Regions from separate parts of the Bacillus sp. M5A3_1b genome, predicted to be linked through region 1. Evidence: predicted binding sites of a transcription regulator. Region 1 holds the regulator's gene; each other region holds the start of a gene.
The links. The regulator Rex, encoded in region 1, represses fermentation and respiration genes when NADH is low (regulators of the CRP and FNR family bind a similar motif). The targets are predictions, from matches to a motif close to TTGTGAAATATTTCACAA.

Region 2: a site for Rex is predicted at 4,272-4,289, ahead of hcp (hydroxylamine reductase). Genes of this name have one in related genera too.
Region 3: a site for Rex is predicted at 4,007-4,024, ahead of pflB (formate C-acetyltransferase). Genes of this name have one in related genera too.
Region 4: a site for Rex is predicted at 5,774-5,791, ahead of ACLBWW_RS08490 (formate/nitrite transporter family protein). Genes of this name have one in related genera too.

The regions. Positions count from the first base shown of each region.
Region 1 is NZ_JBKEZY010000020.1:17,924-26,221, reverse strand. Features, by position in the region: gene rimI (ribosomal protein S18-alanine N-acetyltransferase) at 1-49, shown strand, start outside; gene tsaD (tRNA (adenosine(37)-N6)-threonylcarbamoyltransferase complex transferase subunit TsaD) at 49-1,065, shown strand; gene ACLBWW_RS28060 (ABC-F family ATP-binding cassette domain-containing protein) at 1,473-3,407, opposite strand; gene ACLBWW_RS28055 (redox-sensing transcriptional repressor Rex) at 3,595-4,224, shown strand; gene ACLBWW_RS28050 (YdiK family protein) at 4,251-4,445, opposite strand; gene ACLBWW_RS28045 (CPBP family intramembrane glutamic endopeptidase) at 4,442-5,191, opposite strand; gene groES (co-chaperone GroES) at 5,593-5,877, shown strand; gene groL (chaperonin GroEL) at 5,916-7,550, shown strand; gene ACLBWW_RS28030 (HNH endonuclease) at 8,112-8,298, opposite strand, start outside.
Region 2 is NZ_JBKEZY010000008.1:16,763-25,060, forward strand. Features, by position in the region: gene ACLBWW_RS21360 (ABC transporter permease) at 1-61, opposite strand, end outside; gene ACLBWW_RS21365 (ABC transporter ATP-binding protein) at 62-823, opposite strand; gene ACLBWW_RS21370 (DUF1048 domain-containing protein) at 979-1,320, opposite strand; gene ACLBWW_RS21375 (PadR family transcriptional regulator) at 1,396-1,716, opposite strand; gene ACLBWW_RS21380 (bleomycin resistance protein) at 2,218-2,649, opposite strand; gene hcp (hydroxylamine reductase) at 2,921-4,207, opposite strand; gene bla2 (BcII family subclass B1 metallo-beta-lactamase) at 4,952-5,725, opposite strand; gene ACLBWW_RS21395 (glycoside hydrolase family 25 protein) at 5,863-6,600, opposite strand; gene ACLBWW_RS21400 (MazG nucleotide pyrophosphohydrolase domain-containing protein) at 6,635-6,916, opposite strand; gene ACLBWW_RS21405 (DUF3784 domain-containing protein) at 7,028-7,318, shown strand; gene ACLBWW_RS21410 (hypothetical protein) at 7,348-7,629, opposite strand; gene ACLBWW_RS21415 (hypothetical protein) at 7,762-7,956, shown strand; gene ACLBWW_RS21420 (serine hydrolase domain-containing protein) at 8,059-8,298, shown strand, end outside.
Region 3 is NZ_JBKEZY010000015.1:24,872-33,169, reverse strand. Features, by position in the region: gene ACLBWW_RS26505 (glycosyltransferase family 2 protein) at 1-59, shown strand, start outside; gene ACLBWW_RS26500 (nucleotide sugar dehydrogenase) at 52-1,293, shown strand; gene ACLBWW_RS26495 (NAD-dependent epimerase/dehydratase family protein) at 1,290-2,255, shown strand; gene ACLBWW_RS26490 (glycosyltransferase family 2 protein) at 2,248-3,795, shown strand; gene pflB (formate C-acetyltransferase) at 4,135-6,384, shown strand; gene pflA (pyruvate formate-lyase-activating protein) at 6,453-7,184, shown strand; gene ACLBWW_RS26475 (diglucosyl diacylglycerol synthase) at 7,597-8,298, shown strand, end outside.
Region 4 is NZ_JBKEZY010000002.1:427,596-435,893, forward strand. Features, by position in the region: gene ACLBWW_RS08450 (acetoacetyl-CoA reductase) at 1-418, opposite strand, end outside; gene phaR (polyhydroxyalkanoic acid synthase subunit PhaR) at 572-1,054, opposite strand; gene phaQ (poly-beta-hydroxybutyrate-responsive repressor) at 1,254-1,706, shown strand; gene phaP (polyhydroxyalkanoic acid inclusion protein PhaP) at 1,749-2,273, shown strand; gene ACLBWW_RS08470 (MaoC family dehydratase) at 2,375-2,818, shown strand; gene ACLBWW_RS08475 (alpha/beta-type small acid-soluble spore protein) at 2,966-3,151, shown strand; gene ACLBWW_RS08480 (TrkH family potassium uptake protein) at 3,266-4,585, shown strand; yybP-ykoY riboswitch at 4,624-4,789, shown strand; gene ACLBWW_RS08485 (TerC family protein) at 4,880-5,674, shown strand; gene ACLBWW_RS08490 (formate/nitrite transporter family protein) at 5,876-6,727, shown strand; gene ACLBWW_RS08495 (cyclic-phosphate processing receiver domain-containing protein) at 6,755-7,066, opposite strand; gene ACLBWW_RS08500 (prepilin peptidase) at 7,081-7,803, opposite strand; gene ACLBWW_RS08505 (LutC/YkgG family protein) at 7,916-8,298, opposite strand, start outside.

The DNA.
Region 1 (8,298 bases):
CTATGCAGACAATCAGGAAGATGGTCTCGTAATGTGGGTGAATATATAATGGAAAAAAATACGATTATACTTGGTATTGAAACAAGTTGTGATGAAACAGCAGTAGCAGTTGTTAAAAATGGAACGGAAATTATTGCGAATGTCGTTGCATCACAAATTGAAAGTCATAAACGTTTCGGCGGAGTTGTACCAGAGATTGCATCCCGTCATCATGTAGAAGAAATTACAGTTGTGTTAGAAGAAGCTTTAAAAGAAGCAAATATCACATTTGATGATATTGATGCAATTGCTGTAACAGAAGGACCTGGGTTAGTAGGAGCGCTTTTAATAGGGGTAAATGCAGCGAAAGCAGTGGCTTTTGCACATGATATTCCTCTAGTGGGTGTTCATCATATCGCTGGGCACATTTATGCGAACCGTTTAGTAAAAGAAGTTCAATTCCCACTACTATCACTTGTTGTATCTGGTGGACATACGGAGCTTGTTTATATGAAAGAACATGGTTCATTCGAAGTGATTGGTGAAACAAGAGATGATGCAGCTGGAGAGGCATATGATAAAGTAGCTCGAACGTTATCCATGCCATATCCAGGTGGTCCTCACATTGATCGCCTTGCACATGAAGGGGAACCGACAATCGATTTGCCTCGTGCATGGCTAGAACCTGATTCGTATGATTTCAGTTTCAGTGGATTGAAATCAGCAGTTATCAACACTGTGCATAACGCGAAACAACGCGGGATAGAAATTGCACCGGAAGATTTAGCAGCAAGTTTCCAAGCGAGTGTAATAGATGTACTTGTAACGAAAGCATCTCGTGCAGCAGAAGCGTATAACGTAAAGCAACTGCTTCTTGCTGGTGGAGTAGCTGCGAATAAAGGACTTCGCGCACGTTTGGAAGCGGAATTTGCGACAAAAGAAAATATCGAGCTAATTATTCCTCCACTATCTTTATGTACTGATAATGCAGCGATGATTGCAGCCGCAGGTACAATTGCATATGAACAAGGAAAACGTGCTACATTAGCTTTAAATGCAAATCCAGGATTAGATATTGAAGAATAGTTATGCACAAAATTAACCACAGCTTGTGGATAAAACCCATATTATCTGTTGATAATGTGGGTTTTATTGTGTATATAAAATGTTGATAACTTTTTTGAGATTTGTGGATAATGTGGAAAAGTTATTTTGGGGTTTATTTTATAAAGGTGGATATGTGTATAAACCTGTGGATAAAGTAGATGAAGTCTGACCTTTGAATGTATTCTTTTTTGGGAAATAAATCGCAAGAAGATATCTCTAAAAAACATTTTGAAATGTGCCCTTATTATAGGGGCGAGCCAACATTGTCAAACTTTGTCGGTAAATCGGTATGTCGTGTCGAATCGTTTATACCCTAGCTAGAAGATAAAAAGGATGTCGCATAGTCAAAAATCCCGACTTATGAGACATCCTTCTTATTCATACTCTTATAAATGTAATTCTTCCCATTCTGCCATACAAGCATCAAGTTGCTCTTGTAGTGTTTGCTTTTTCGTTGTAATTTCACTAGCCTTTTCATAATCTGCGTATATTTCTGGTAAGCAAAGTTGATCTTCTAACGTAGCAATTTCTTCTTCAAATTCTACAATATTTTGTTCTAGTTCCTCAATTTTTCGAGTGCGTTGACGTTCTAATTGTTTACGCTCTTTTTCTTCGAGATAATTTAATTTCTCTTGAGCTACAGTTTTTTGAACAGGTGCTTGGTTTTCTTGATGTTCTTGTTGTTCAAATGCTGCACGTTCAATCATTTCATTTTTCTTCTCTACATAGTAATCGTAATCGCCTAAATACTCTTGTGCACCTTCTGTTGACAACTCAACAACGGTCGTCGTTACACGATTAATAAAGTAGCGGTCATGTGAAACAAATAGAAGGGTGCCTGGATAATCAATTAAAGCATTCTCCAAAATTTCTTTACTATTTAAATCAAGATGGTTCGTAGGTTCATCGAGAATTAATAAATTCGATTTTTGCATCATAAGTTTTGCAAGAGCTAATCGAGCTTTTTGTCCACCACTAAGAGAAGATACTGGTTTTAGTACATCATCCCCTGTGAATAAGAAGTTACCTAATATCGTGCGAATTTCTTTTTCGGGCTGCAATGGATATTCATCCCATAACTCATTTAAAACTCGCTTAGAAGATGTTAAGTTTGCTTGTTCTTGATCATAATAACCAACAGATACATTGGATCCGAAAGAAACATCACCATTTAATAGTGGTAACTTATTCACAAGTGATTTTAATAATGTGGATTTCCCAATTCCGTTTGGACCAACTAAAGCAACGCTATCCCCGCGAGTTAAGCGCATAGTTACATGTTCAATAATCGGATCATCATCATAGCCGATAGTTGCATCCTTTACTTGTAAAACATCATTTCCACTTTGTTTTTCGATATCGAAGTGGAAGGATGCTGACTTAGAATCACCTAATGGTCTAGTCAATAATTCCATTCTATCTAATTGTTTACGACGGCTTTGAGCACGTTTTGTCGTAGATGCGCGCGCTATATTTTTTTGAACGAAATCCTCAAGCTTAGCGATTTCATCTTGTTGTTTTTCATAACGTTTCATGTCTTGCTCGTATAATGCTGATTTTAAGTCTAAATATTTACTGTAGTTACCAACAAATCGTCTGCTTTCTTTATTCGAAATTTCATATACTTGTGTAACGAGTTTATCTAAGAAATAACGGTCATGGGAAACGATTAGTATTGCGCCAGGATAGCCTTGTAAATATTGTTCAAGCCATGTTAATGTTTCAATGTCTAAATGGTTTGTAGGCTCGTCCAAAATAAGTAGGTCTGGTTTCGTTAATAATAATTTACCGAGAGCTAATCGTGTTTTTTGTCCACCGCTTAATGTAGAAATCGTCGTCTGGTGCGTTTCAACTGGGAAGCCAAGACCACTTAAAATCGAGCGAATATCTGCTTCATATTGATATCCACCTTGATCTTTATAATCTAATTGCAATTGGTCATAATCAGCTAATAATCTTTCATATGTAGCCTCGTTTGAAAAGTTTTCTTCTTTTCCCATTTCTTGCTCTAGCCTTCGAAGTTTTGTCTCCATTTGCTGCAAGTGTGTAAAGACGGTTAACATTTCATCCCAAATTGTTAAAGACGTTTCTAACCCGGTATTTTGAGCTAAATATCCGATTGAGACATCTTTTGGTTTTATAATTTCGCCACCATCATGAGATAGCTCACCAGCTATTATTTTTAATAGTGTAGATTTTCCGGCCCCATTTCGTCCGACTAATGCGATACGATCTTTCGTTTGAACTTCCAATTTTATGTTTGCAAGAATCGTTTCGGCACCGTATAATTTCGTAAGCGCGTTTACTTGTAATAAAATCAATGTTTTCACCTCAAATAATTTCTTAACTTTGCCATGTTTATATTTCTCAATCATACTAAAAATAGTGTATAGTTTAAAATAAAGAGAGAATACTTCTTCTCTTTATTATACAGGGAAATTCATGAGTGCTAAACTTCTGTATTTGATTCAAGTATATGAATAAAGATAGGAAGAGAGGAGAGGTTATATGGAGCAGCAAAAAATTCCACAGGCCACTGCCAAACGATTGCCTCTATACTATCGATTTATCCAAAACTTATCTCTTTCTGGTAAGCAACGTGTTTCATCAGCCGAATTGAGTGAAGCGGTAAAAGTTGATTCCGCAACGATTCGAAGAGATTTTTCATATTTTGGAGCGTTAGGGAAAAAAGGTTATGGATATAACGTAAATTATTTATTATCATTTTTCCGTGAAACACTCGACCAAGATGATATAACACGTGTAGCACTTATTGGAGTAGGTAATTTAGGGACCGCTTTCTTACATTATAATTTCACGAAAAACAATAATACAAAAATTGAAATGGCGTTTGATGTTAGTGAAGAGAAAGTCGGGACAGAAATCGGGGGCATTCCTGTATATCATTTAGATGAATTAGAAGAACGTTTATCAACTGATATACAAGTGGCAATATTAACAGTACCCGCTACAGTAGCACAATCTGTAGCAGATAGATTGGCAGAAACGAACGTGCATGGTATTTTAAATTTCACACCAGCGCGCTTAAATGTGTCAGATAATATAAGAATTCACCATATTGATTTAGCGGTAGAGTTACAAACACTTGTTTACTTTTTAAAGAATTATCCACAATAAAACGCAGAGGAAGCGACCTCTGCGTTTTATTGTTGTTTTTTCTTTGCGAATTTAACTAATATAAGGCGAAGTGCCAAATTAAAATCAATTGTTGCCATAACTGCAAATAGTATTGTCCACATATTCCAGATTGTATCTGTTACGTTCGTAATGGCGAAGCGTGTAAAGATACATCCTAGAAGGAAGTACAATGCAGCCATGAACAATGGTGAGTTCCTCATACTAAAAATCCTCCGATAAAGCCTTGCATTTTTTCAGCTTCTTTAATCATTTCTTGAATTTGTTCATTGCTCATTAAAACTTGAGCAACTGCAACTAATGTATTCATTGCAACATGAGCTGCGATAGGGACGATAATACGCTTCGTTTTTACATATAAAAAGGCGAATACGAGTCCCATGGAAGTGTATACCAATAAGTGAGTGAAATCAAAATGAATTGCTGCGAATACAAGAGAACTAATGATAGCAGCAATAAAGAAGTTAAACTTCTTATAAAGTGTACCAAATAAAATTTTTCTAAATACGATTTCTTCCAAAATAGGTCCTATTATAGAGATAACGATAAGGAACCAAGGTGTCGTTCTTGCGATATCCATAAGTCTTGCTGTATTTTCTGATCCAGGTTTAATTCCTAATACACGCATTTCTATCATACCGGCAATACTTTGTGAGAAAAATGCTAGGAAGAACCCGATAAAAATCCAACCAATCGTAGCTGGAACAGTAGAGCGCATTGTATCTAAACGTCTGTCACGAATATCTGTTCTAAGTAACCAAAGTACGATACATAATGCAATAAAGAAGCTAATGATTGCCCAGTGGCCAGTTATGAGTTGAAATTTCTCTTCTCTAGAAAATCCCCTGTTATCATAAAGTCCAGTTTTCAGCAGAAGTGGTAATCCAGCAATGGATGATAACTGCATTAAAATGTATGTAACGATAACCCACCAATATTGTTTTTTCAAATGGTTTAACCATCCTTTCTAACTCTAGTGTATGAGATAAGGTAGGATAACATGTAAATATGCTACCTACGATATAAACCTCGCTTAAATTATGTTTTTTTCGTAAATCCTTATTTGAAATTATAATAGAAGACAGGAGAAAGTTGTGTGTATAGCGAAAACAATTTAGGGTGTCCTTTCATATTGTAACATACGATTAGTGGAAACAACGATTCATATAGTAAAGGTAGAAGAAGAGGGACTCTATATAGAAAAGTGTATAGCTTAATTTGCGAAAAAATTATGATTTTTTTACTTGCAAAAGAAATTGAGATTATTTATTATTATAAGTGTGTTAGCACTCGAGTGACTTGAGTGCTAATAAATAAAATTTACATAACAAAATGAGGAGGTTATTGTTCATGCTAAAGCCATTAGGTGATCGCGTTGTAATTGAGCTTGTTCAAGCGGAAGAAAAAACAGCAAGTGGTATTGTATTACCAGACACTGCAAAAGAAAAACCACAAGAGGGTAAAGTTATTGCAGTAGGTACTGGTCGAGTGCTTGAAAATGGTGAGCGTGTTGCTTTAGAGGTAGCAGCAGGTGATCTTATCATCTTCTCAAAATATGCAGGTACTGAAGTAAAATACGAAGGTACTGACTACTTGATTTTACGTGAAAGTGACATTTTAGCAGTTATCGGTTAATTATATAAATCTTAAAAAACTCAAGGGGGTCAATTATTATGGCAAAAGATATTAAATTTAGTGAAGAAGCACGTCGTTCGATGCTTCGCGGTGTCGACACTCTTGCAAACGCAGTAAAAGTAACGCTTGGACCAAAAGGTCGTAACGTTGTACTTGAGAAAAAATTCGGTTCACCACTTATTACAAATGATGGTGTAACAATCGCAAAAGAAATTGAATTAGAAGATGCATTCGAAAATATGGGTGCAAAATTAGTAGCAGAAGTTGCTAGCAAAACAAATGATGTAGCTGGTGACGGAACAACAACTGCAACTGTATTAGCACAAGCTATGATTCGTGAAGGTCTTAAAAACGTAACAGCTGGTGCGAACCCAATGGGTCTTCGTAAAGGTATCGAAAAAGCTGTTACTGCTGCAATTGCAGAATTAAAAGAGATTTCTAAACCAATCGAAGGCAAATCTTCTATCGCACAAGTAGCTGCTATTTCTGCAGCTGACGAAGAAGTAGGTCAATTAATCGCTGAAGCAATGGAGCGCGTTGGTAACGACGGCGTTATTACTTTAGAAGAATCTAAAGGATTTACAACAGAATTAGACGTAGTAGAAGGTATGCAATTTGATCGTGGATATGCATCTCCTTACATGATTACTGATTCTGACAAAATGGAAGCAGTTCTTGATAACCCATACATCTTAATTACTGATAAGAAGATTTCTAACATCCAAGAAATCTTACCAGTATTAGAGCAAGTGGTACAACAAGGTAAACCACTTCTTATCATCGCTGAAGACGTAGAAGGCGAAGCTTTAGCTACATTAGTAGTGAACAAACTTCGTGGTACATTCAATGTAGTAGCTGTTAAAGCTCCTGGATTTGGTGACCGTCGTAAAGCAATGCTAGAAGATATCGCAATCTTAACTGGTGGCGAAGTAATCACTGAAGAATTAGGTCGTGACTTAAAATCTGCTACAATTGAATCTTTAGGACGCGCTGGTAAAGTTGTTGTAACGAAAGAAAACACAACTGTAGTTGAAGGTATCGGAAATTCACAACAAATCGAAGCTCGCATCGGTCAAATCCGCGCGCAATTAGAAGAAACTACTTCTGAATTCGATCGTGAAAAATTACAAGAGCGTCTTGCAAAACTTGCAGGTGGCGTAGCAGTAATTAAAGTAGGTGCAGCAACTGAAACTGAGTTAAAAGAGCGCAAACTTCGCATTGAAGATGCACTTAACTCAACTCGTGCAGCAGTAGAAGAAGGTATCGTTGCAGGTGGTGGTACTTCACTTATGAACGTATACACGAAAGTAGCTTCTATCGTAGCTGAAGGCGACGAAGCAACAGGTATCAACATCGTACTTCGCGCACTAGAAGAGCCAGTTCGTCAAATCGCAATCAACGCTGGTCTAGAAGGATCTGTAGTTGTAGAGCGTCTAAAAGGCGAAAAAGTAGGCGTTGGTTTCAACGCAGCTACTGGCGAGTGGGTTAACATGCTTGAAACTGGTATCGTAGATCCAGCTAAAGTAACTCGTTCTGCACTTCAAAACGCAGCATCTGTTGCAGCTATGTTCTTAACGACTGAAGCTGTAGTTGCTGACAAGCCAGAACCAAATGCACCAGCAATGCCTGACATGGGCGGCATGGGCATGGGCGGTATGGGCGGAATGATGTAATAAGGGTTTTAAAACCTTGTTATATCAACGTTTAAAATGATAATATGCTTTTCATGTCCTCTAATTTGTCCTCGTTTTATAAAAAACAGGGCAATCTATGACAGAAACGCTAACTATAGGAGAAGGTCTTTTATCAGTTTGCTAAACTGTTGGGAGGCCTCTTCTTTCATTAAATACCGGAATGCCATTGGCAGAATTGCCGGAGGGAATTTAAAACAAAAGAATAATATTGATATTTGGCATGAAAATTCAAAGCGACTTATCAATATTTGGAAGAGAAGGTAAAGGTTTCGAATACGTATGAACCTGTTTTAAAACCTTTAAGATAGCAGAAGAATGACATACCATAAAAAATGGGGAATATAGATCAAGCTGTATAAGAGTTGGCTCAAAGAAAAAAATAAGTATTGAAAGTACAATTTTCAAGAATGTTATTAAGACTAAAATAAACCTGAACTCATTTACGAGTTCGGGTTTATTTTTTTATTTAGGAAGGAACACTTAATGGTTAGAAATCTTTGTGTTATACAAAATGTTTTCAGTATCATCATTATAAAGAAATCATATTCTCCCTCTATCTAAAAAACCCCCAAATATATTTTGTTGATGATAATGCAAATTATCAATCGAAGGCCTGAAAAATTCCTGTGCAGGAACAAAAATACTTTGACCATTTAAGGCCTGTAGCATTTCACTCTCTACATGTGGATGAACTCGAATAGTATAATTATCATTAATTGTAAAGCAT
Region 2 (8,298 bases), on a different contig from region 1:
CTGGGCTTCGCATAATATTACGCATTAAGCGCCCTAGTAATACCCCTGTTTTGCTTTTCATTTACATCTCCTCCTTTTTACCGATAATCGCAAGGAAAATTTCTTCCAATGTTGGCTGCTTTTCGATATACTCTACTTTTGCTGGCGGGAACATCTCTTTCAGTTCAGTAAGAGTACCTGTCGTAATAATTGTTCCACCATGCAAAATAGCGATACGGTCCGCCAGTTGTTCTGCTTCCTCCAAGTACTGAGTCGTGAGCAAGATCGTTGTGCCGCTGCCGGCAAGTTCCTTGACAGTATCCCACACTTCGATCCGCGCTTCCGGATCAAGTCCAGTCGTTGGTTCGTCAAGAAAAATAACTGCTGGCGCCCCAATCAAACTCATCGCGATATCAAGTCGGCGCTTCATCCCGCCTGAATACTGGTCTGCCCTCTGGTTGGCCGCATCAGTCAGGCTAAATCTTGCAAGTAGATTGTCAGCAACTTGAGTGGGATTGGAAACACCACGTAACTTAGCAATCATTATCAAGTTTTCCCTTCCAGTAAGCATGCCGTCTAAAGCTGCGAACTGTCCTGTCAAACTGATGCTTTGACGAACATGATCTGATTGACGTTGGACGTCAAAACCGCAAATACTTACTTCACCATCATCTTGATTCATTAGCGTTGAAAGGATGTTGACCGTTGTCGTCTTTCCCGCTCCATTTGAGCCTAGCAGCGCGAAAATTTCGCCACGCTGCACCTCAAAATCCACTCCCTTTAGGACTTCTTTATCTTTAAAAGATTTTTTTAACCCTTTTATAGAAATTGCTGCATTGCTCATACTTTTTCCCCCTTATTAAAATAGGTTACCTATAACCTCTATTTAGTATCACTGATAATCTGTATTACTTAGTACTGGTTTAAAAATATAACTGAATAGCGATGGCGGCAATTCACATTTGTAACCAGCTAATCAGTCGGTATTACTAATTGCATTTATTTTTTTCTCAATTTCTTCATAATACTTTCATTCAAATCTTCACGATACTTAGAGACATACGTTTTAGCGTTTGCCACTAGTTCGTCAGCAAAGGATGCTACGTCCTCCCCAGTAATGTCAAGCACTTGTCTGCCTTCCGCTGCACCAGCTTCAAACAAATCGATTAATTCATACTGTATATGCAGCATATCCATCCCATTACCCGCTGAGAAATTCCACATGTAGTTTTGAATTTTCTTAAACACAAACTGATAATCCTCTGGCAGTGCTCCAACACGTGCCATCATCATTTTGTACTCTTTTTTATCACCGATTAATTTTTTAAACATTTCCAACATCTTATTTTCCTCCTTTTTTATAAAGCAGAACAAGAAACTCTCCAAATATGAGCCGGAACATTTTATATTATGAGGCTATTTTGACTTCAAGACGTTAATTTTTGAAGAAACGAAATCCCATTTTTCCCAAAATAATTCAAGCTCCTGACGGCCATCATCATTTAATGAATAAAACTTACGAGGCGGTCCCATATCTGATGGTTTCTTTTCAATATTCACAAGCTTTTTCTTTTCTAATCGTACAAGGATAGTATAAACCGTCCCTTCCACAACCTCTGTAAACCCAAGATCATTCAGGTGGCGGGTAATCTCATAGCCATACGTTTCACGGCGACTAATGATTTCCAGCACACACCCTTCCAGTGAACCTTTCAGCATTTCAGTTAAATTTTCCATGTCCTGATCCTCCTTTACCCCCTATTCTGTCTGACTTATATTCAGTATCACAGAGTACTAAGGCGAATTTTTACTGAATAGATTTTGAGTAAAAACATACTATTCAGTATTACTTATTACAACTACATTGTATGACTTAGTAGTGATGAATGTCAACAGATTTTCAAAACTTTTCTAAAATCCGCTATTACCTATTGTTTACTAAAAATATTTCGAGAAACAACACTACTCTGTATCACCTATTACAACTGCATTGTATGACTTAGTAGTTGTAAATGTCAACTCGATTTTTATATTTTTCTAAAATCAACTATTACCTATTAGATGTTCAGTGACAATAAAGTTGGTTAATTTTAGTCTAAAAAATGTAATAACCACCTACTAAATTTAATTGTTATAGCCTGTAATTTATAAAAATCATAAAATTGGTCAATTCTTCTTCATCTAATGCCCCTTATTGAAAAAAGTAGCTTGCTCCATTTACTAAATTTTCATCCTGTCTTACATAGCTGAATCTGCCTCAACATCTTTTTCACCTAAATTTTGAACAAATCTTAATAGATAACCATCAGGGTCCATAATTAAAAATTCTTTTTGTCCCTTTAATTTAGTATGAGCTCTATACCAATTCTCTTGAATATCAAATTTAATTGGATACTCGTTCTTTTTCAAACTATCATATAGTGGATCAATATCATTTATAATAATTTGAAAATTAATTCCTCTTCCGTAGGGATAAGATAACTCTCCAGTACTCCAATGACCATTTACTTCTTCAATCATAATCTGGCATTCATTTAAAGACAGTAAAGCAAACTTATCCTCTGGTCTTTGATATTCAATTTTAAACAGGAGAATTTCCGAATAGAAATTTAAACTTTGCTCCATATCTGAGACTGATAGCTCTGGTATTAATGCATTGAGTTTGTGCAAAAATGCTTCCCCCTTTGCTTAAGTTATTGATTATTATATTATAACACTTACTATAAATACTTCTTCCATTAAACTACTTCATTAGTCCTATAAGAAGTAAACAACTTTATTATCTCTACACATTAGAGACAGCCAATTTTCTTTTTGAAGAAATTTCACCACATACCTATCCCGCCAAGAAAAGAAAATACCCCAAAACAAATATTCTACATTTTTGTTTTGGAGCGCTATAGGTTAGCTCTTCTTCTTAATAAGACAGATCATCCTTTTGTTACGATAACATTATATCCATATCTTCCGCTGCAGTTGTAATTAGTTTTAAACCGAATGTTTCTTGTAATACATCAAGCACGCCAGGTGAAATAAATTCAGGCGCCTTTGGACCGATGCGGATATCTTGAATACCGAGACTAAATAGTCCAAGTAAAATGGCAACCGCTTTTTGTTCAAACCATGATAGGACAATACTAACTGGCAGTTCGTTCACTTCGCATTGAAAAGCATCTGCTAAAGCGGCTGCTATTTTCACTGTTGAAATTGAATTATTGCATTGCCCTAAGTCAATGTAACGCGGAATCTTTGTACCAGGTACAACACCGTAATCCACATCATTAAAGCGGAATTTCCCGCAAGAAGTCGTTAAAATAACTGTTTCTGGTGGAAGTGACGTTGCTAATTCACGATAATATTCTCCGCCTTTTCCTGGTGCATCACAACCTGCGATGACAAAGAAACGCTTAATCTTTCCTTCTTTTACTGCCTCAATAATTTCAGGAGCTAATGATAATACTGTATTATGATGGAACCCTGTTACTAACTGTTCATCCGACTCCATATGTACTTCTGGAAGTTCTAGCGCTTTTTGAATCAATGGTGCAAAATCATCATTTTCAATTTTTTGTACACCTTCTAAACCTGCAATATCATGTGAAAAGAATCGATCAGAGTACGCCCCTTTAATTGGCATAACACAGTTCGTTGTCGCTAATATAGCACCTGTAAATTTTTCAAAAAGACGTCGTTGATCATACCATGCCTTACCGATGTTTCCTTTTAAATGTTTATATTTTTTCAGCTGCGGATAACCGTGTGCTGGTAACATTTCAGAATGCGTATAAATATTAATTTCTTTTCCTTCTGTTTGTTTTAATAATTCTTCTAACGCAAATAAATTATGACCAGTAACTACAATTGCTTTACCTTCTACATGGTTTTGTGTAATTTGAACGGGCTCTGGAACACCAAAGTGATTCGTATGCGCCTCATCTAACAACTCCATTACTCGTAAAGCCGATTTCCCTACTTTCATAGCCATATCAATATGTTCTTGTTCATTAAAGTTGGAATTTGTTAATGTCATATACAGCGCTTCTTGCGTCGTAGCATCTACAAATGCATCAGTATACCCTAGCTGAGCAGCATGCGTACGATACGCAGCAATTCCTTTTAGCCCAAACACAATCGTATCTTGTAAACTTGCAATTGTTTCATTTTTACCGCAAACACCCTTCACTTTACATCCACCTGTTGGCGTTTGTTCACATTGATAACAAAACATGATCATCCCACCCTCTCCCAATCATTCCTTACAAATCAAGCATAATACCCATTAGGAAAAAAGGATGTGATATCAATCACAATACTAAGTATAAATGTGTGACAGTTCATATTGTTGACATAATATTTTTATTGACACCAAAAAACATTACATAATCATATTGTTCAGGTTTTCAAATATCTAAACTATTGCTGAATCACATAGTTAACTTTCTAGTTTATAGTACGAAAGAACAATTTCGTACTATAAATCTCTTAAGCAAACAGAAATAGACATATAAAAACGCTATTCTTTCTTTTTATTATGCAACAGAAAGAATAGCTTCTTTTCATTTTGAAGAACTATCAATTTTTTGATTAAATATTTTATGAAAAATCACTTTATTTACAATACATTTACACTATCTTAACATTACTTACATTATTTATATGATATATTTATATAGAAACTACTTAAGAAATTTCATGTACATTGTTATCTTTATAATCTCTGATCTGATTGATAAGAGATTATGTTATATTTTCATACCAGGGGTGAATGAGGATGACTGAAACTTTAAAAACACTTATAATGCTCGATATTACTTATGTTGTTATAGCAATTATGACGGTACTGGTATTTGTATACTTGGAATTAAAATCTCAGTAACGTATGCAGGCATAATTGATGGCTTCGCATTTAAATATAGCTAGAAGAAAGCGAGGAGAAAATTGTTTCTCCTCGCTTTTATATTTCCACAGTTTCTTATTTCAACAAATCCAATGTATGTAAAAGCAATCCTTTGTCCCCTACTTCCCCATGACCAGGCACTACTGAATTGATGTTTCCATATCGCTTCAGCACATTCTCAATCGATGCGGACCATTCATTTACATAGGCATCAGCAACGTTCCCTAAATCTTTAGCTTCCGCAGATTTCACTAAACAGCCTCCAGCTAAAATGTTGTATTGTGGTAACCATACGACGATATTATCTTCTGTATGTCCTTTCCCTGGGTAAAATGTTTCTACTTTCATATTTCCAAACTTCAAATTCGTAATCGTTTGTAAATCTCCAAGTGGTTCTTCATATCCACTTTTCTTTGCTAGTTCTGCAGTCAATGCCGTACTATGCGCTTTAATGCCTCTTTCTTTCAATGTTTTAATTCCGCCAATACGATCAGCGTGTGCATGTGTAATAATGACATCTGTTACGCGCTTCTTAAATTTCTTTTCTACCATCTCTATTAATTCCTTCGTTAACTTATCATCCCAAGAAGAATCGACAAGTACTAATCCTTTAGAAGTAGTAAGAACTAGCCCGTTCGAAGGAACTGCTTCTCCGTTAAAATAACCTAACTCCGTATGAACCCATACATTTTTGTTTAACTGAGAAATTGAAATAGTTCCTGCCTCATTTTTTATTACTTTTTGCTCTAGCTTTTGTTCCGCTTGTACAGAAGAAACTGTACTAACAAATTGAGTTATTCCTAGTAAACTAACACATACCCCTAATTTTAATAATGTATTCTTTTTCATTTTCTCCACCCTTTCTTTCAAACGAAATAGTTATTACTTATAATAGACAATTCATCTTATATGTTTGTTCCATCTTTACTTGCATATTTTATGTAAGTAACAAAAAAAAGCGTACAAAATTTTGTACGCTTTAAAACTTAACCTTTTATTCCATAATTCTCAAACTCTTCCTCGTTACCATAAAATACATTCAAATCAATATACTTCTCTTTTCCATTATAACCATTTAATCTCCCGCGGTTCGTGTATTGCCAAAACGTCCATTTTCTCTCGTCAGATAAACTCGGTTTTGTAAAGACACTACGAATCCATATATCACATTGGAGATACGCATTCTTTATATATAAATCATATGCCTCTTGAGTTGCATACAATATTACTTTCTTACCGTAATGTTTTTCTAGCATTTCAATCATGACCGACAACTCTTTCGCAACATCTTCACGCTTAGGTGGATTATCTTTTTTATCAGCATAAAATTCAACATCAATTACGGGTGGCAATGCTTGTTTATATTTTGGAACAGTTTGTATATATTGCTCTGCTTGTGTTTCACCCTTACTCTCAAAACTAAAAAAATGATACGCTCCGACGCGCATGCTTGTCTTATTCGCATTCGCCCAATTTTTCAAAAAGTATTTATCCACAAACGAGCTTCCTTCAGTAGCCTTTATAAACGCAAACTTCATATTTTGCTTTTCCAACTCTCTCCAATCTATATCCCCTTGATATGACGCAACATCTACACCTTTTATTTCATACTTATCCGCACTTATTTGATTCGGAATAAATATGCCGTGAAAAACTAAGTAAGCGACAACACTCATTACACTAATTAAGGTAAAGACTCCTCCTATAATAAGCTTCTTTTTCATTCGTATCCCCCATCTTTACACATTAATATTCCACTTACCATTCACGTTTTTTATTAATCCTCATTTTTTCTTCAAATGCCTTCTCTAAATCAATTTCTAACTTATTTGCTAAGTCACATACATTCCAAATGACATCAAACATTTCTAAACCAATCTCTCTTTTCGAATCTTGTATTTTATCACGCTTTAATATAACTTCCGCTAATTCACCTAATTCCGCCATCGCATACATCGTACGCTCTTCAATTGTTGTATCTTGAAATCCTTTTTCTTTACTGAAATTTGATACATATCTCTGGAATTCCACAATATTCATACTTAATCTTCCTTCATGATAAATACTCTGTTTTCTATTACACTTATATTTTGTTAAATTATAACATTCATACTATAATTTATTTATAACCCTTTAACGGAGGTGTTTTCAATGACCCTCTTCGCTTCCCCATCATTATTCATACTAGCAATTATTTCATTTGCACTAGCCTATTTCATCGGAGTTAAACAATACACTTGGCTCTTATCAGGATTCAATGAACGCCGTGTGCCAGATAAAGGTAAGTTATCAAAAATAGTTGGTCTTTATAATTTAACTGCCGGTGCTATTGCCACAATTGGTAGTGTCTTCACTACTCCTAATGTCAAAATCTTATTTCCTATCATTATAATTGGCCACGTTATAATCGCTGCTTATGTAAATACACGCATGGTGCATTGAAAAAAGATCACCCAAATGGATGATCTTTTTTATAATTTATCAACATATTGCTTCGCTTCTAGTAAAGAAAACCCAAAAGCCTCTCTTACTCTCTTAACTGCTGTAACTGTTTTTCCTTCTTCCATAAGCTGACGCAGCTCTTTATTAATTTCAGGTTCTCTATCTATAATTCCCATTTCTTTCGTAATTAGCTGTAATCTATCTTCCATCCTCTTTAAACGTGCATCCGTTTTCTTTTCGATTTTATTTAATTTTTCAGCAATATAAATAAACCCAAAGACCGCTATCGGTATGATCATCCAAAATTCCATGAATATCCCCCCTATTAGCTTTCATTTGTTTTATTCCACTATCTTATGTAAATTTTACCACGAAACACATTTAATGTATAATAGTAATATACAACAATGTTGATAAAACCTTTTATTTTAGGGGGACACTTTATGAAAAGATTTTTAAATACGTTACTACAATTTGTAGTCCTTTCAATTGCACTACATGTATTATTTGATATCGTTGGCTGGCTTGTTTTCAATGCGCCAATTCAAAACAAACAAATTATTATTTCCTTACTAACAACTTCATGGCTTATGTACATGTACCGAGATAAATTTTTTAAAACATTCACTTCGAATTAACTAAAAAAACTTCATCGATAAAAGATGAAGTTTTTTCTTTTTCTCTCTATTTACTACTGTATAATAGAACTAACATTCTGTCTTTTTAAGAAAGGAGTCACTATGAACTTAAAAAGTAACAATATATACGAAAAAATGAACCAATATTCCGTTGCAGGTTTAAGCCTTGCCGTTATACGTGATGGTACACTAGACAAAGTCGCTGCTTTCGGAACACTTGAATCTGGAACAACTAGAACGGTCACTACGAATTCTATATTCAACTCTTGTTCAATTAGTAAATTCATGACTACAATGCTCGTACTCACGTTATCAGATCAAGAAATGATATATTTAGATGAA
Region 3 (8,298 bases), on a different contig from region 1:
ATAGAGATAGAGATATCATTCAACACTTGAGAAGGGAAGAAGAGAATACAAATGAATAGTAGTAAAGTAGCTATTATTGGCTTAGGGTATGTTGGCCTTCCTTTAGCAGTCCATTTTGCAGAGAGAGGGCATACAGTACTTGGGTTAGATAAAGATATTAGAAAAATAGAATCAATTATAAAAGGAGAAAGTTATATTCCGGATGTTTCTTCTAAAGAGTTACAAAGTTTATTGATGAAAAAAAAATTAATAGTGAACAAACCGGATCAAGGCATTGCTGATTTTCAAAATAGTGATTATGTTATTGTCACTGTCCCGACTCCAATTAATGAACAAAGAGAACCAGACTTAAGTGCCCTCATTTCAGCCTCACATTATATACAACAAAACCTTCAAAAAGGACAAACCTTCATTTTTGAAAGCTCCACATATCCAGGTACACTCGAGGAAGTTATTATTCCGATTATTTCTCAAGCAGGTCAAAAGGTAGGAGAAGATTTTTATATCGGATATTCCCCTGAGAGAATTGATCCGGCTAATAGTCACTATTCCGTTCAAACGATTCCAAAAGTTATTAGTGGACAAACAGAAAAGTGTAAACAAAAAGTACAGGAGTTATATAGCACTACATTTGATGTCGTTGTTCCAGTTAGTTCTCCGAAAGTAGCGGAAATGTGTAAGTTGTTTGAAAATATTCAGCGCCTAGTCAATATTTCATTAGTAAATGAGTTAAACACACTATGTGAAAGTTTAGGAATTGATTTTTATGAGGCGCTTGAAGCCGCATCTACAAAACCGTTTGGATTTACCCCATATTGGCCAGGACCAGGAATAGGAGGACATTGTATTCCAGTAGATCCTTTATATTTCCAATGGAGAATAAAAAGGAATGGGGAAATTAGTAAATTAATTGAGGCTGCACATGTGATTAATGAGGAAATGCCAGAGAAAATAGTCCGGAAAGTAAAAGGCATGGTGCAATCACCTGCATCAGTTTTAATTGTAGGAATTGCGTATAAGAAAGATGTAAATGATTTGAGAGAATCACCGGCTTTACCAGTTATTGAATTGTTAATAAAAGAAGGATATGAAATCGAATATCACGATCCATATATTTCTTCTGCAAAGTTTGAAGATAAGGTGTACCAATCTGTTTCTTTGGATGAACAAGTGGTTAAACAAGCGGGTTGTATTTTAATTTTAACTGATCACTCTAATATCGATTGGAAGCTTTTTAAAGGAATGAAGCGAGTAATAGATACACGTGGAATTATAAAGAAGGTGAGTGTATGAGTAAGAAATGTTTAATTACAGGTGGAGCAGGATTTATTGGTTCACATTTAGCTGAAGAGCTGGTGAAAAGAGGCTATGGAGTTACGATCGTTGATAACTTCTATAAAGGGAAAAATAAATATCATGATGAGCTAATGAAAGAAATTCGAGTTATTCCAATAAGTGTTTTAGATAAAAATTCTATTTATGAATTAGTAAACCAACATGATGTAGTGTTTCATTTAGCAGCAATTTTAGGCGTGAAAACGACAATGGAAAAGAGTATAGAGCTTATTGAAACAAATTTTGATGGAACGAGAAATATTTTACAAGCAGCGCTAAAAGAAAAGAAGAAAGTGGTCTTTGCTTCTACTTCAGAAGTATATGGTAAGGCAAAGCCACCCTTCTCTGAAGAGGGAGATCGATTATACGGGGCAACTTCTAAAATACGCTGGAGTTATGCAGTGTGTAAAACATTAGAAGAAACATTATGTTTAGGATACGCATTAGAAGGTTTACCGGTAACGATTGTTCGTTATTTTAATATTTATGGTCCAAGAGCGAAAGATGGTCCGTATGCAGGGGTAATCCCACGATTTATTAGTGCGGCTTTGCAAGGGGAAGACATTCTCGTATATGGAGATGGAGAGCAGACACGTTGCTTTACGTATGTAAGTGATGCGGTAGAGGCAACGATTAGAGCAATGGATGAAAAGGTAAATGGTGAAATTATTAACATAGGTTCTGAGAATGAAAAGAGTATAAAAGAAGTAGCAGAAGTAATTAAAAATCTAACGAAATCCTCTTCAAAGATTATTCAAGTTCCTTTTGAAGAGGTATATCCACATGGCTTTGAAGAAATTCCAAATAGAAGACCAGATGTTGCGAAATTAAGAGAACTTGTTCAGTTTCAAGCAAAGGTAACGTGGGAAGAAGGATTGAAAGAAACTATTAAGTGGTTCCGTGAAGAAAATAATGGCTAAGTCACTATCGGTCATTATACCTGTATGTAATGAAGCTGAAACGATTTCAGATGTTATCCAATCGGCAAAAGGATTAAATCCAATAGAGATTATTGTAGTAGCAAACGGTTGTAACGATGGTACAGAAGAGGTTGCTGATCGTTTAGGGTGTAAAGTAATCAAGCATACAGAGCTACTAGGGAACGATGTTGGCCGCGCGATTGGCGCAAAACACGCGATAGGTGATGTATTACTATTTATAGATGGAGATTTTGCTATTCAAACTTCAAAATTACAATTATTCCTGAATCCGATTTTACATGATCAGGCCGACATCGTTTTAAATAATTTGGACGCATTATTTTTAAAGAAACAAAAACCGCATTCTATTACCGTATGGCGCCAAATATTAAATGCAATATTAGAGCGCGAAGAATTAAAGATTGATTCTTTATTAGCTGTACCGCATGCGTTGACGAAAGAGGTTGTTCAAAGCATTGGATATGAATGTTTCGTTAATCCTATTGTCGCTCATTTACGCCTAGTACAAAGCAAATGGAGAATTAGTCGTCATTGTGCAATTGACGTTATTACGCCAAATAAATTTCGGCCGGCCGAGCATGCTGCGTATGGCACGGGTCTTTCTCAATCTGAAAAACGGATGATAGGTGATCATATAGAAGCTGTAGCGGAGCGAATAGTAGGCACTGATGAGCGCGGAGGGTATTATGATGGAAATAGGAAAAGAGAGTGTGTCTATCATACTTTAAGTTTCGAAGATTTTTATCAAGGATGGGGCGTTACATCTAAGTTGTATAAAGGAAAACAATTATCGGTCATTATTCCTGTACAAGATGAAGAGAAAACAATTGGAAATGTTATAGAAGAGCTTCGCAAAATTGAACCTTTTGAAATTATCGTTGTTGTAAATGGTTCGTCTGATCAAACAGCAACGATTGCAAAAGACAAGGGAGCAACAACAATTGTATATAAAGAAGCACTTGGCAACGATGTGGGACGTTCGCTTGGGACTTATTTCGCCAAAGGAGAAATTGTATTATTTATAGACGGTGATTTTGTTATTCCAGCTAGTGAGCTATATCCATTTACAAAAGCTATTGCAGATGGAATGGATGTCGCATTAAATGATCTAAATCATTATTTAGATTTAAGAGTACCGCTTCATCTTGTAACTGCATTTAAATATGCATTAAATTTAGCTTGTGATAGAAAAGATTTAGGAGTAGGATCTCTTATCGCTGTACCTAATGCGTTTAGCCAGAAGTGTTTGAAATCAATTGGGTATAGGTCTTTATTGTCACCTTGCGTAGCGCAAGTGAAAGCTATTCTTTCAGGATTCGAAATTGCGTGTGTAAGTCGTGTAGAGGTCGATAAGATGAACCGCATTCGTCCCAGTGAACATTTTGCAAAAATAGGTCATCCTCCAGCTGTCTTGCGAATTATAGGTGATCATATAGAAGGATTAGAGCAATTAATTGTATTAGAAGGTAGCCGTGGTGGATTCTATGATGGGAATAGAAAAAGAGATGTTTTAGAGTAGTAACAAAAAAAGTGTACAACATATGTACACTTTTTTGTTCTGTTATAAAAACTATAACAGATTAGGAGATAAGAGTATTACAGCTCTACAATGGGTATTGTTCTTATATTACAAAATAGGACTCGTATATAAGGATACCAAAAAAATACAATTAAGGAAAGGGTTAATTATAAAGACTTTCAAGTGAAGTTAACACTATGCATATAGTAGTTTGCTCAACATTTCACAAACATGTCACAACTATTTCGTTCACTTTAGCAAAAAAGTAGTATTCTAAGTGTGTAAGCTGTTATATAAAAAATCTTAGTCCTGTACTAATCAAAAATGGAGGAGATTAGGATGACTCAAGTATTAGAAAATGTTAAAAACGCATGGGAAAACTTTAAAGGTGAAAAATGGAAAGCAGAGATTGATGTTCGCGATTTCATTTTAAATAATGTAAACGTTTTCGAAGGGGACGAATCTTTCTTAGCGGGAGCAACTGAAGCAACGAAACAACTTTGGGATCAAGTAATGGATTTAACAACGAAAGAACGTGAAAATGGTGGCGTTCTTGATATGGATACAAAAATTGTTTCTTCTATTACATCACATGAACCAGGATATTTAAATAAAGATATTGAAAAAGTAGTCGGTTTCCAAACTGAAAAACCATTTAAACGTTCTTTACAACCATATGGTGGTATTCGTATGGCGGAACAAGCTTGTGAATCTTATGGATACGAAATGGATAAAGAGCTTAGTCGTATTTTTAGAGATTGGAGAAAAACTCATAACCAAGGTGTATTCGATGCTTATACACCAGAAATGAGAAATGCACGTAAATCAGGTGTAATTACTGGTCTTCCAGATGCATACGGACGTGGACGTATTATCGGTGACTACCGACGCGTAGCATTATATGGTATTGATCATTTAATTGAAGCGAAAAAAGTTGATTTGAATTTAACTGGCGGTGTAATGAGCGAAGATACAATGCGTTTACGCGAAGAGTTATCTGAGCAAATGCGTGCACTTCAAGAGTTAAAACAAATGGCTGCTTCTCATGGCTTTGATATTTCTAAGCCAGCAACAAACACACAAGAAGCATTCCAATGGTTATACTTCGCATATCTTGCAGCGATTAAAGAGCAAAATGGAGCTGCAATGAGTCTTGGACGTACTTCTACATTCTTAGATATTTATATTGAAAGAGATTTAGCAAATGGTACTTTAACAGAAGAAGAAGTACAAGAAATTGTGGATCACTTCATTATGAAATTACGTCTTGTGAAATTTGCAAGAACACCTGATTATAATGAATTATTCTCTGGTGACCCAACTTGGGTAACTGAGTCTATTGGTGGTATGGCATTAGATGGTCGTCCATTAGTAACAAAGAACTCATTCCGTTTCTTGCATACATTAGATAATTTAGGACCAGCTCCAGAACCAAACTTAACAGTTCTTTGGTCTAAACAATTACCGCAGAACTTTAAAAACTACTGTGCGAAAATGTCTATTAAAACATCAGCAATTCAATATGAAAATGATGACATTATGCGTGCTGAATACGGCGATGACTACGGAATTGCTTGTTGTGTATCTGCAATGAGAATTGGTAAACAAATGCAGTTCTTCGGCGCACGTGCAAACTTAGCAAAAGCATTACTATATGCGATTAACGGTGGTAAAGATGAAAAATCTAAAGCACAAGTTGGTCCTGAGTACGCACCGATTACTTCTGAAGTATTAGATTATGAAGAAGTTATGCGTAAGTTTGATATGACAATGGAATGGTTAGCAGGTCTATATTTAAACACATTAAATGTTATTCATTACATGCATGATAAATATAGCTACGAACGTATTGAAATGGCACTTCATGATACAAATGTTCTTCGTACAATGGCAACAGGTATCGCGGGTCTATCAGTAGTAGCAGACTCTTTAAGTGCAATTAAATACGCAAAAGTAAAACCAATTCGTGATGAAAACGGTATTGCAGTTGACTTTGAAATCGAAGGAGATTTCCCTAAATACGGTAACAATGATGACCGTGTAGATGAAATCGCTGTAAATCTTGTAAAAACATTTATGAATAAACTTCGTAAACATAAAACATACAGAAATTCTGTTCATACAATGTCGATCTTAACAATCACATCTAACGTTGTATACGGTAAGAAAACTGGTAACACTCCAGATGGTCGCCGTACTGGAGAACCATTTGCACCAGGTGCGAACCCAATGCATGGTCGTGATACAAAAGGTGCATTAGCTTCATTATTATCTGTAGCTAAATTACCATATGAAGATGCACAAGATGGTATTTCTAATACATTCTCTATTATTCCAAAAGCACTTGGTAAAGAGGATGATGTACAAGTACGTAACTTAGTATCAATGCTTGATGGTTATGCAGTAAAAGAAGGCCATCACTTAAATATTAACGTATTTAATCGTGAAACATTAATGGATGCGATGGAACATCCTGAGAAATATCCACAATTAACAATTCGCGTATCTGGTTACGCTGTAAACTTTATTAAATTAACTCGTGAACAACAAATCGATGTAATTAATCGTACAATGCATGAAAGTATGTAAGTGAAAAAGTGTCCCTCTGCTTTTTATAAATCGAAGAGGGGGGCTGCTTCAATAAAGGAGGAAGTAACATGATAAAAGGAAGAATTCATTCTGTAGAGTCTTGTGGTACTGTTGATGGCCCAGGAATTCGTTATGTCATATTTACACAAGGGTGTTTATTACGTTGTCAATACTGTCATAATGCTGATACGTGGGAGATCGGTAAAGGAAAAGAAATAACAGTTGAAGAAGTAATGCAGGATGTGACATGTTACCTTCCTTTTATTGAAGCTTCTGGAGGCGGTATAACAGTTAGTGGTGGTGAACCATTATTACAGCTAGATTTCTTAATTGAATTATTTAAGAAATGTAAGGAAGTTGGAATTCATACAACAATTGATTCTTCGGGTGGTTGTTATTCTGAAGAACCAGAATTCCAAAATAAGCTAGATATTTTAATGGATTACACAGATTTAGTTTTATTGGATTTGAAACATATTGATTCAAAGAAACACCGTAAATTAACAGGGAAACCAAATGAACATATTTTACAATTTGCTCGTTATTTATCGGATAAAAATAAACCAATTTGGGTAAGACACGTATTAGTTCCTGGTGTTACGGATAATGAAGAGGATCTACAAAAATTATCTAGCTTTATTCAAAGCCTGTCTAATGTTCAGAAGGTTGAAGTGCTACCATATCATAAGCTTGGTGTATATAAATGGGAGGCACTTGGGCATAAGTATCCACTCGCGAATGTAGAACCACCTACTGAAAAAAATGTAGAGCAAGCAAGACATATTTTACAAGCAGTCTAATCCAAATATTGGATTAGGCTTTTTGCTTTCTTTACAATAAAACCTAGAGTATGTATATAGAAAAGAGTATACTAAAAATAGAATATCCATATTTTTGTAAGGAATAAGTGGAGAAATTTACATAATTGTAAAGGGAAATCAAAATAGTAAAAAGAATTAAGAAGTAAAAGAGTGAGTATTATGGAATAGAGAACATTTGTAAGTTATTGCGAAAGCTCTTATAGGAAAGTATAATGTAAAGATATGAGCACAGATAGGATTAAGGGGTCAATCTTATATGCTTTGCATATCCACGACAGGTACATAGCTGAAAGAGAAGTATTAGAATCTGTTTATGTAATTTTTAAGGAAAATGTTTTTCCTATTGTCGTATATGCAATATGGAGAAACAATAAGCTAGGAGTGGATTTGTTTGATAAAAAACCCCAAGGTTTTAATATTAACTGCACATTACGGTAATGGTCATGTGCAAGTAGCGAAAACATTAGAACAAACATTTCGCCAAAAAGGAATTAAAGATGTAATTGTATGCGATTTGTTCGGAGAATCACATCCAGTTATAACCGATATTACAAAATATTTATATTTAAAAAGTTATACAATAGGAAAAGAATTATACCGCTTGTTTTATTATGGCGTAGAAAAAATTTATGATAAAAAAATAGCATCTTGGTATGCGAACTTTGGAAGAAAACGTTTGAAATTACTTTTACAAGCAGAGAAACCGGATATTGTTATTAATACTTTTCCCATCATAGCTGTACCAGAGTTAAAAAAGCAAACAGGTATTTCAATTCCTGTTTATAACGTATTAACGGATTTTTGTGTGCACAAAATATGGATTCATCGGGAAGTAGATCGTTATTTTGTAGCAACGGATCACGTGAAAAAAATTATGGTTGATATTGGTGTGCCCTCGGAGCAAATTGTTGAAACTGGAATTCCGATTCGTAGTAGTTTTGAGCTCAAGATCAATCCAGACATTATATATAATAAATATCAGTTATGTAAGAATAAAAAGATTTTACTAATTGTAGCAGGTGCTCATGGGGTATTAGGAAGCGTAAAAGAACTATGCCAATCATTTATGTCATTACCTGATTTACAAGTAGTT
Region 4 (8,298 bases), on a different contig from region 1:
TAATGATTCTTCCTTCTTCTGCTTCCGATATGTATGGAAGTACCGCGCTTGTTGTATTAAATACACTGCTCAAGTTCACGTCAATTACGCGCTCCCAATCTTCACGATTTAATTTTTTGAATGTACGATCTCTTGTAATACCAGCATTATTAACAAGAATATCAACTTTACCAAAATGATTCACAGCTTCTTCTACAAGTCTGTTTGCATCTTCTACTTTCGAAACATCCGCTTGAACTGCATAAACGTCATGTCCTTCTTTTCCTAATTCATTTACTAAGTTTTCAGCTGCTTCTTTACTGCTGTTATAGTTAATAACTACTTTTGCTCCCTCTTGTGCTAATGCTACTGTAATTGCTTTTCCAATTCCTTTTGCCCCACCTGTTACGATTGCTACTTTGCCATTTAATTGAACCATTTCTTTTCCCCCTTAAATGAATTTGTGAACGATTGTTATGAATCATTTTGGTACTCATATGAATAGAGTCCATATATTAATTATGTTTCGTTGTTTATACATGAAAAAGAGATTCTCCCTTTCCCTTTTACACGTTATAAACAAACGCTATTATCATTTTTTATTTTCCGGCTTATTCGCAGGTTTTACTTCTTCTTTTGCAGGTACTTGTAGTTTCGCTAGTACTGCATTTTGCTTTTCTAGTAACTCTAAAATTTGATCAACTTTCGTTTCTAGCGTGCGAATATCTTGTTTTACTTTCGTAACATCACGCTTTAATGTAGGAGCTTGTCCTAATGAATCCACTTTCTCTTCTAGAATTTCCTCAATGTTATCAACTTTATTTTCTAAATTGATAACAAGCGTAGCTACTCTAGCGATATCCTCTCTCGTCGGCACATTCACCTGTTCTAAATAATTTTTTGTCGTATCATTTAATGCTTTTTGATAAAACAAATTCAAATCTAGAACGCTGCCCATCCAAGCAGAATATTCTTCTGTTTTAATTGTTTCATTGAGCGCTTTTCCCCAAAATGTTTCGGTTTGTTCATAAGCATTTTTCCATGCTTGCAATGGATCGAATTTTTGATCAATCACTTCGACTACACTCCCTTTTTCGTTTTTGAAACAATTCAACCTATTCACTATTTTCTAATATTCTGAATAAAACTTCAAGTCTATATTTTATTTTTCTTTATTTTCCAATAAATGTGTTGACATTAAAAACAGATAGGTGTAAATTGCACTTATAAGCAAAAAAATTCCATCTAACTGATTCATGAGGTGATGCACAATCATGCTACATAATGAACCAGAACACCCAGAAAGTTTGGAAAAAAACCAAGCGAAACAACCAAACTCCATGCCCAAAAACTTCTTAGTTCCTTTCTTACTTCTCTGTCTAAAAGACTGGAGTCTTCATGGTTACAAACTCATTCAAATGCTAATGGACATCGGCTTTTCTTCTGTTGACCAAGGTAATGTGTATAGAACATTGCGCAAGTTAGAAAAAGAAAATCTCATTTCTTCCACTTGGGATACAAGTGAAGGCGGGCCAGCGAAACGAATTTATTCTTTAACAGAATATGGAGAGCAATATTTAACAACATGTGCAACTTCTTTTGAACATTATCAAAATATGTTGCGGACGTTTTTTACGTTATACACCAATGCATTCTTTCCATTTTCTTCTTCTCCAGAAAAGGATGAAAAGGATTCTTCATCTTCACCTGGTGGTACAGCAGAGTAATCTGCGTTCACAATATGCAAAAAAACATTTGGAGGTCAAACAATGGAAACTAAGCCATACGAATTAGTCGATGCATTTTGGAAAAACTGGTCTCAATCTCTTTCCCTCTTCTCTTCAGCTGGGAAACAATTAGAGCAACTTACTTTAGAAACTTTAAAACAACAACAAGACGCTTTGCATAAATTAACATCAGGAGTAGATGAACTAGAAAAAGAACTACAACAATTCACTGCTCAGTTCAATAACCAATATACAGATTACGTGAAGCAATTAACTGGAAACTCCTTAAATGATCAAATTAACGAGTGGCAAGGGAAATGGAATGAACTTTCTAATCAAATGCACCAACTGACTGTTTCTCCTACGAAAACATCTTTGTCTATTCTTACTCAAACTAGCGGTCAATTTGAAGAAACAACAAAACAATTTATTGAACAACAACAATTACAACGTGAAGAGGTTCAAAAACAGTTAGAAGTTTTTTTGGGAGAGTTCAAGTCCAAACAACTAGAACTCGCAAAGCAGTTCGAGGAAAACTCAAAAAATTTATTTACTTCCATCAAGTAAGAAAAATGTGGGAGCTAACTGCAGCACAAACAAAACTCTTTCTTCCTCCTACTACATCAAGATGGCTAGCATTTTTCGATATGGAAAAGAAGGAGGCCAAAATGAATCCATTTCAAGAAGCACAAACTGTTCCGGAGCTTCGTTATGATGAGATTCAAGTCGGTGATCAAGCATCCCTTACAAAAACTATTACGGATGAGGACGTTATTAATTTTGCAAAATTAACTGGAGATGTGAATCCTATTCATATTTTAGATTCTTTTGCAAAAACGACAATGTTTAAAGAACGTATTGCTCATGGCATGCTCGTTTCCAGTTTCATTTCGACGATTCTTGGAACGAAACTCCCTGGCAAAAACACGATTTATTTATCTCAAAACGTTTCATTCCGTGCTCCTGTCAAAATCGGTGATACACTTCGCGTTGTGGCAGAAGTCATTAAAAAACGAGACGATAAAAAAATCATTACGTTGCAAACAAACATATATAATCAATCCGGTGATATTGTCGTGGAAGGTACAGCGACAATACTGAAAAAAGAGTAGCAAATTTGCTACTCTTTTTTCTATCCAATAACTTCTAATCACACCGATTACTTCCGCGTATGAGTACGTCGTTTCCACATAAAATAACGTTACCAGTTTAGATAAGTATTTAGCTGAATTGGACTACTCATAAGGATGTGTATCAACATGGTAAAAACAAACAAATTACTAGTTCCAGGTGCAGAACAAGCGCTTGAACAATTTAAATATGAAATCGCACAAGAATTCGGTGTTAGCTTAGGTTCTAATACAGCATCTCGTTCTAACGGTTCAGTTGGCGGTGAAGTAACGAAACGACTAGTCGCTTTAGCTCAACAACAATTACGTGGATAATACAATAACCTATGGCTTAGAGGCAGATATTCTCTGCCTCTTTCTATTTTTAACATACATAATCGTGCTTTTTCACATACTAGTAAGAGCAAACTGAAAGGAACGATATGTGACATGAAACGGATTAATATTAGCATGAGTCCTCCCCGTGTTCTTACTTTGTCTTTTATTATGTTATCAGTTATCGGTACATGCTTATTAAAACTACCAATTGCTACAACAACTTCTATTTCATGGATCGACGCTTTATTTACAACAGTTTCTGCTTGTACTGTTACTGGGCTTGGTGTTGTAGACACCGGAAAAGTATTTACTTTGTTTGGACAGTGTGTCATTTTAACGCTTATACAAGTAGGGGGACTTGGCATTATGAGCTTTGCCGTTTTAATTGCGATTATGCTCGGCAGAAAAATTGGTCTTCAAAACCGAATTTTACTGCAACAAGCGTTAAACCAAACGAACATTGGTGGTGTCATTCGTCTTGCCAAAGCATTATTTTTATTCTCTTTTACAGTCGAATGTATCGCTACTTTGATTCTTTCTTTTGAATGGGTACCAAAATACGGGATTGCTAAAGGGATCTATTATAGCTTTTTTCATTCGATCTCTGCTTTTAACAATGCTGGTTTTTCTGTGTGGAGCGATAATTTAATGTCCCATTCTCATAGCATTCTTGTCAATCTCGTTATTTCCTCCCTCATTATTTTAGGTGGAATTGGTTTTACAGTAATCGTAGATATAAAAAGAAAGAAAAATTTTAAAAACCTTACATTACACTCAAAACTTATGCTCTCTTCTACTCTAATCGTCAATATTATTGCGACTGTTTTTATTTTTATATTCGAGTTCCACAATTCCCTTTCTATGAGAGGATTTACCCCATTTGAAGAAGGAATGGCCGCTTATTTCCAGGCGGTTTCAACTCGTACTGCCGGGTTTAATACAGTTGATATTTCTGCATTATCAAAGCCTTCCCTACTATTAATGATGCTCCTTATGTTTATTGGCGCTGGTAGTGCTTCAACCGGCGGTGGAATTAAGTTAACAACATTTTTAATCATGTTTTTTGGGGTATTTAAATTTTTACAAGAACAAGATGATATTGTCGTTTTTAAAAAATCTATTAAAGATACTCTCATTGTCAAAGCATTGACCATCACTATTATTTCCATTTCATTTATCTTTTTTGCTATTTTAATTTTAAGTATTACTGAGCGAGTTCCTCTATTGATAAGTGCTTTCGAAGTATTTTCAGCATTTGGGACTGTCGGTCTCAGTATGAATTTCACACCACACTTAACTATGATCGGAAAAGCTATTATCATCTTTATGATGTTTTTTGGGAAAATGGGACCTTTAACATTGGCTTTTTCATTTGCACGTAAAAAGAACCGAAAAATAAAATATCCGAATGAAGATATTTTAACAGGTTGACAACCGTATACATTATCCATATAATGAGAGTACAATAGCATATCTCCAAAGGGGAGTAGCGTCCAAGAATATTTCTTGGAAACAAAGTCGTCATTACGTAGAACTTAGTTCTTCCGGCTTTGTTGGCATTTTCATTACATATGTCTAGCAAGACCTTTGCCTATTAACGGCAGAGGTCTTTTTTGTATTAATTTCCAAATTCTTCCAAAGTTAATAGGCAGGAGTATGGGGAAACTAAATAGTGGGGAAATTCTTCACTTATTTAGTACTTATAGAAATGAGAGGAGAATGTACATGGATGTATCATTATTATTGGAGTATGGTTGGGTATTACTCATCCTAATTGCACTAGAGGGGATTTTAGCGGCTGATAACGCTCTCGTTCTTGCAATTATGGTAAAACATTTACCAGAAGAAAAACGAAAGAAAGCATTATTTTACGGATTAGCGGGGGCATTTGTTTTCCGATTCGGATCGTTATTTATGATCTCGTTCTTAGTCGACGTATGGCAAGTGCAAGCAATCGGTGCCATTTACCTTATGTTTATAGCTGGTAATCACTTATTTAAAACGTATGTTAAAAAGAATACGGATGAAGAAACAGAAGAAAAAGAAGCAAAGAAAAAACAAGAGAACTTTTGGTGGACTGTATTTAAAGTTGAGGTTGCTGATATCGCCTTCGCAGTTGATTCAATTTTAGCTGCAGTTGCGTTAGCAATGACTTTACCAAAAACAGGATTAGGTACAATTGGTAGTCTTGATACTGGGCAATTCGTTGTTATCTTTGTAGGTGGACTTATCGGGTTAATCATCATGAGATTTGCAGCAACTGCTTTCGTACAAATCTTAAAACGTAAACCAGGACTTGAAACTGCAGCATTCTTAATTGTAGGTTGGGTTGGTGTGAAACTAGCAGTTTATACATTAGCACACCCTGCATTAAATGTAATTCCGCATTCATTCCCAGAATCTACACTATGGAAGCTTACATTCTGGATTATATTAGTCGGAATCGCAGTTGGCGGTTGGTTCTTCTCGAAAGAAGTAGAAGTAAAAGTAGAAAAGAATTTAGACGAAAAAGCGCTGTAATTACAGCGCTTTTTCTTTTTCCCTTCCCCTCTCAATGTCCAGAAAAAATTCTATTATACTACCATTTGTAAGCGTTTTCTTAATGTATGTATGTCCTTTTTGTGAAACATTGCACAAACTTATTGAAACTAAGAACAATTCCATGTACTTTATTCATATAAGGAGTATTTATAGATGATGTACTAAAGGAGCGTATTACTCATGCTAGAGCAAGGAATAGATTATGTTGTCAAACTGGCTAAGAGCAAAAAACAAATGCTAGATACAAACCCGATGCAATATTTCATTCGTGCCGCACTTGCGGGTATTTATATCGGTTTTATTATTGTACTATGTTTTAAATTAGGTAATTTTTTTCACATTGCAGATTCACCGGCAACTTATTTAGCTGCTTCTATGTTTTTCGGAATTGCCCTCGTACTTATTATATATGGCGGTGCTGAATTGTTTACTGGAAACACAATGTACTTTACTGTAGCAACTTTAAGAAAAGAAACAACGATTTCTGATACACTTCGTAACTGGGTCGCTTGTTATGCAGGGAATTTAGCTGGCGCTTTATTCTTTGCCTTACTATTTTATGCAACTGGAATTTTCGAAGCAATTGATCACGGCCATTTCATGAATAAAGTAGTAGAAGGAAAAATGAATACACCTACAATGCAATTATTCTTTAAAGCAATTTTATGTAACTGGCTTGTATGTCTTGCGTGTTTCTTACCTTCTCAAGTTAAAGGTGATACAGCAAAAATTATGATGATGATGCTACTCGTTTTCACATTCTTCTTATCTGGTTACGAGCATAGCATTGCAAACTTATCACTGTTTGCTCTATCTTTAGTTTCACCGCATCCGGAGACAATTTCTTTTGCAGGTGCTATTCATAACTTAATTCCAGTTACAATCGGTAACATTATTGGCGGGTCCGTCTTTGTCGGCATGGTATACCATTACTTAACAAAGAAAGTACCTGACGTGAAACAAGAAGAAACTGAATTAGTAGCGGCTCAACAAGAAGAAATCATTCCGTTACAAGCACATATGAAACATTAAAAACTCCAAAGTAAAACTTTGGAGTTTTTAGCTCCCCACATATTTAACAACAAGGTGCGGATTAATTTCGCCTTCTTCCTTTCCCTTATTAATTCTCTGTTTCATCTTGTGCATACCGATGACATCATTCGTATGAAGGTGAATTTCATTTACATATAAACCCTCTTTACAAAAAGCCTCTACAAAATCTAATCCATTTCTTTTCCCCCATCCCATATTAAAATCAAGGGAAAGAATATTCACATCATAATCCCGAACCATTTGCAAGGCACATTCTACTGTAGTGGCGGGCACATACCCGTACGGACAACTTCTTTGATCATCCATATATACATTCATGTTCTATCCTCTCTCTATTTTGTATACGTGAACAACATATAACATATTGCCCCAAGGCTAATAAAAGGACCGAACGGAATTTGGCTCCTCATTTTCATACGTTTTAATACTATACCAACTCCAAAGAAACAAAGACTAAAGCAAGATGCTAAAAATAAGATCATAAAAATCCCTTTCAGTCCCACTATAAATCCAAGTAACGAAAGTAATTTTATATCTCCTCCACCAAGCCCTTCTGGATATATCTTTTGCATGCAATATAACAAAATGAATATAACGCCACTACCAACTATACTATCTGTCCAAGTCACTAACGGCACAAAAACACATTCTAAAATGAGTAAACAGGCAAACCAAACTAAAATACGATTGGGGATTAACATATATATGTAATCTGTAACTGAAATAATAAGAAGGAGAGAAAAAAGCGATAAAATGATGATAAGCTCCCGTTCCACCCCAATCATATATACAGTAAGAAGAAACATCATTCCTGTTACAAGTTCAAATACTACGTACAAAATTGACATTTTCCTCTTACAATTCGTACAACGTCCTCTTTGTATACAAAAAGAAATGATTGGAATCAATTCTTTTGGCTTTAGCACATACTTACAATAATGACAATGTGAACGCGGGATAATGATAGACTCACCAAGTGGTACTCTCATCGCAATTAACATAAAAAAAGAACCAAACACCATCCCCACTAACAATGCATATAAATAAGTGAACATCCCTTCCTCTCCTTTCCAGAAGAACATAGCAAAAAAAGGAGAGAAATTCTACTCCATATTATTTCTATTCTATTAAAAAAGCAGGCCATTTTCTGGCCTGCTTTCCCCTCTTTTATACGATGAAATATACTGCTTTTAATGGTCCGTGTACTCCGACAACAAGATTCATTTCAATATCTGCCGAGTTACTAGGTCCTGTAATAAAGTTAATACAAGATGCCACTGCCTCGCCATTTTCTACACGTGTGTTCATATCCTGAACTGCTTGTGTAATACGAGGCACAAGTGTTTCACGTGGAATAATAGCAAAGTATACAGTCGGTAAAAAGTGTAAAGAACGACCTTGGCCTTTATGACTTTGTACAACAATCGTACCAGATTCAGCTAAAGTATAATCACTAAATGCGATTCCAATATTCGCTCTTTCTGCGATACGCATATTCTCTTCTTTTTTCTCAGGATCCCATACATTTACTTCAACATTTTGGTTTGGAA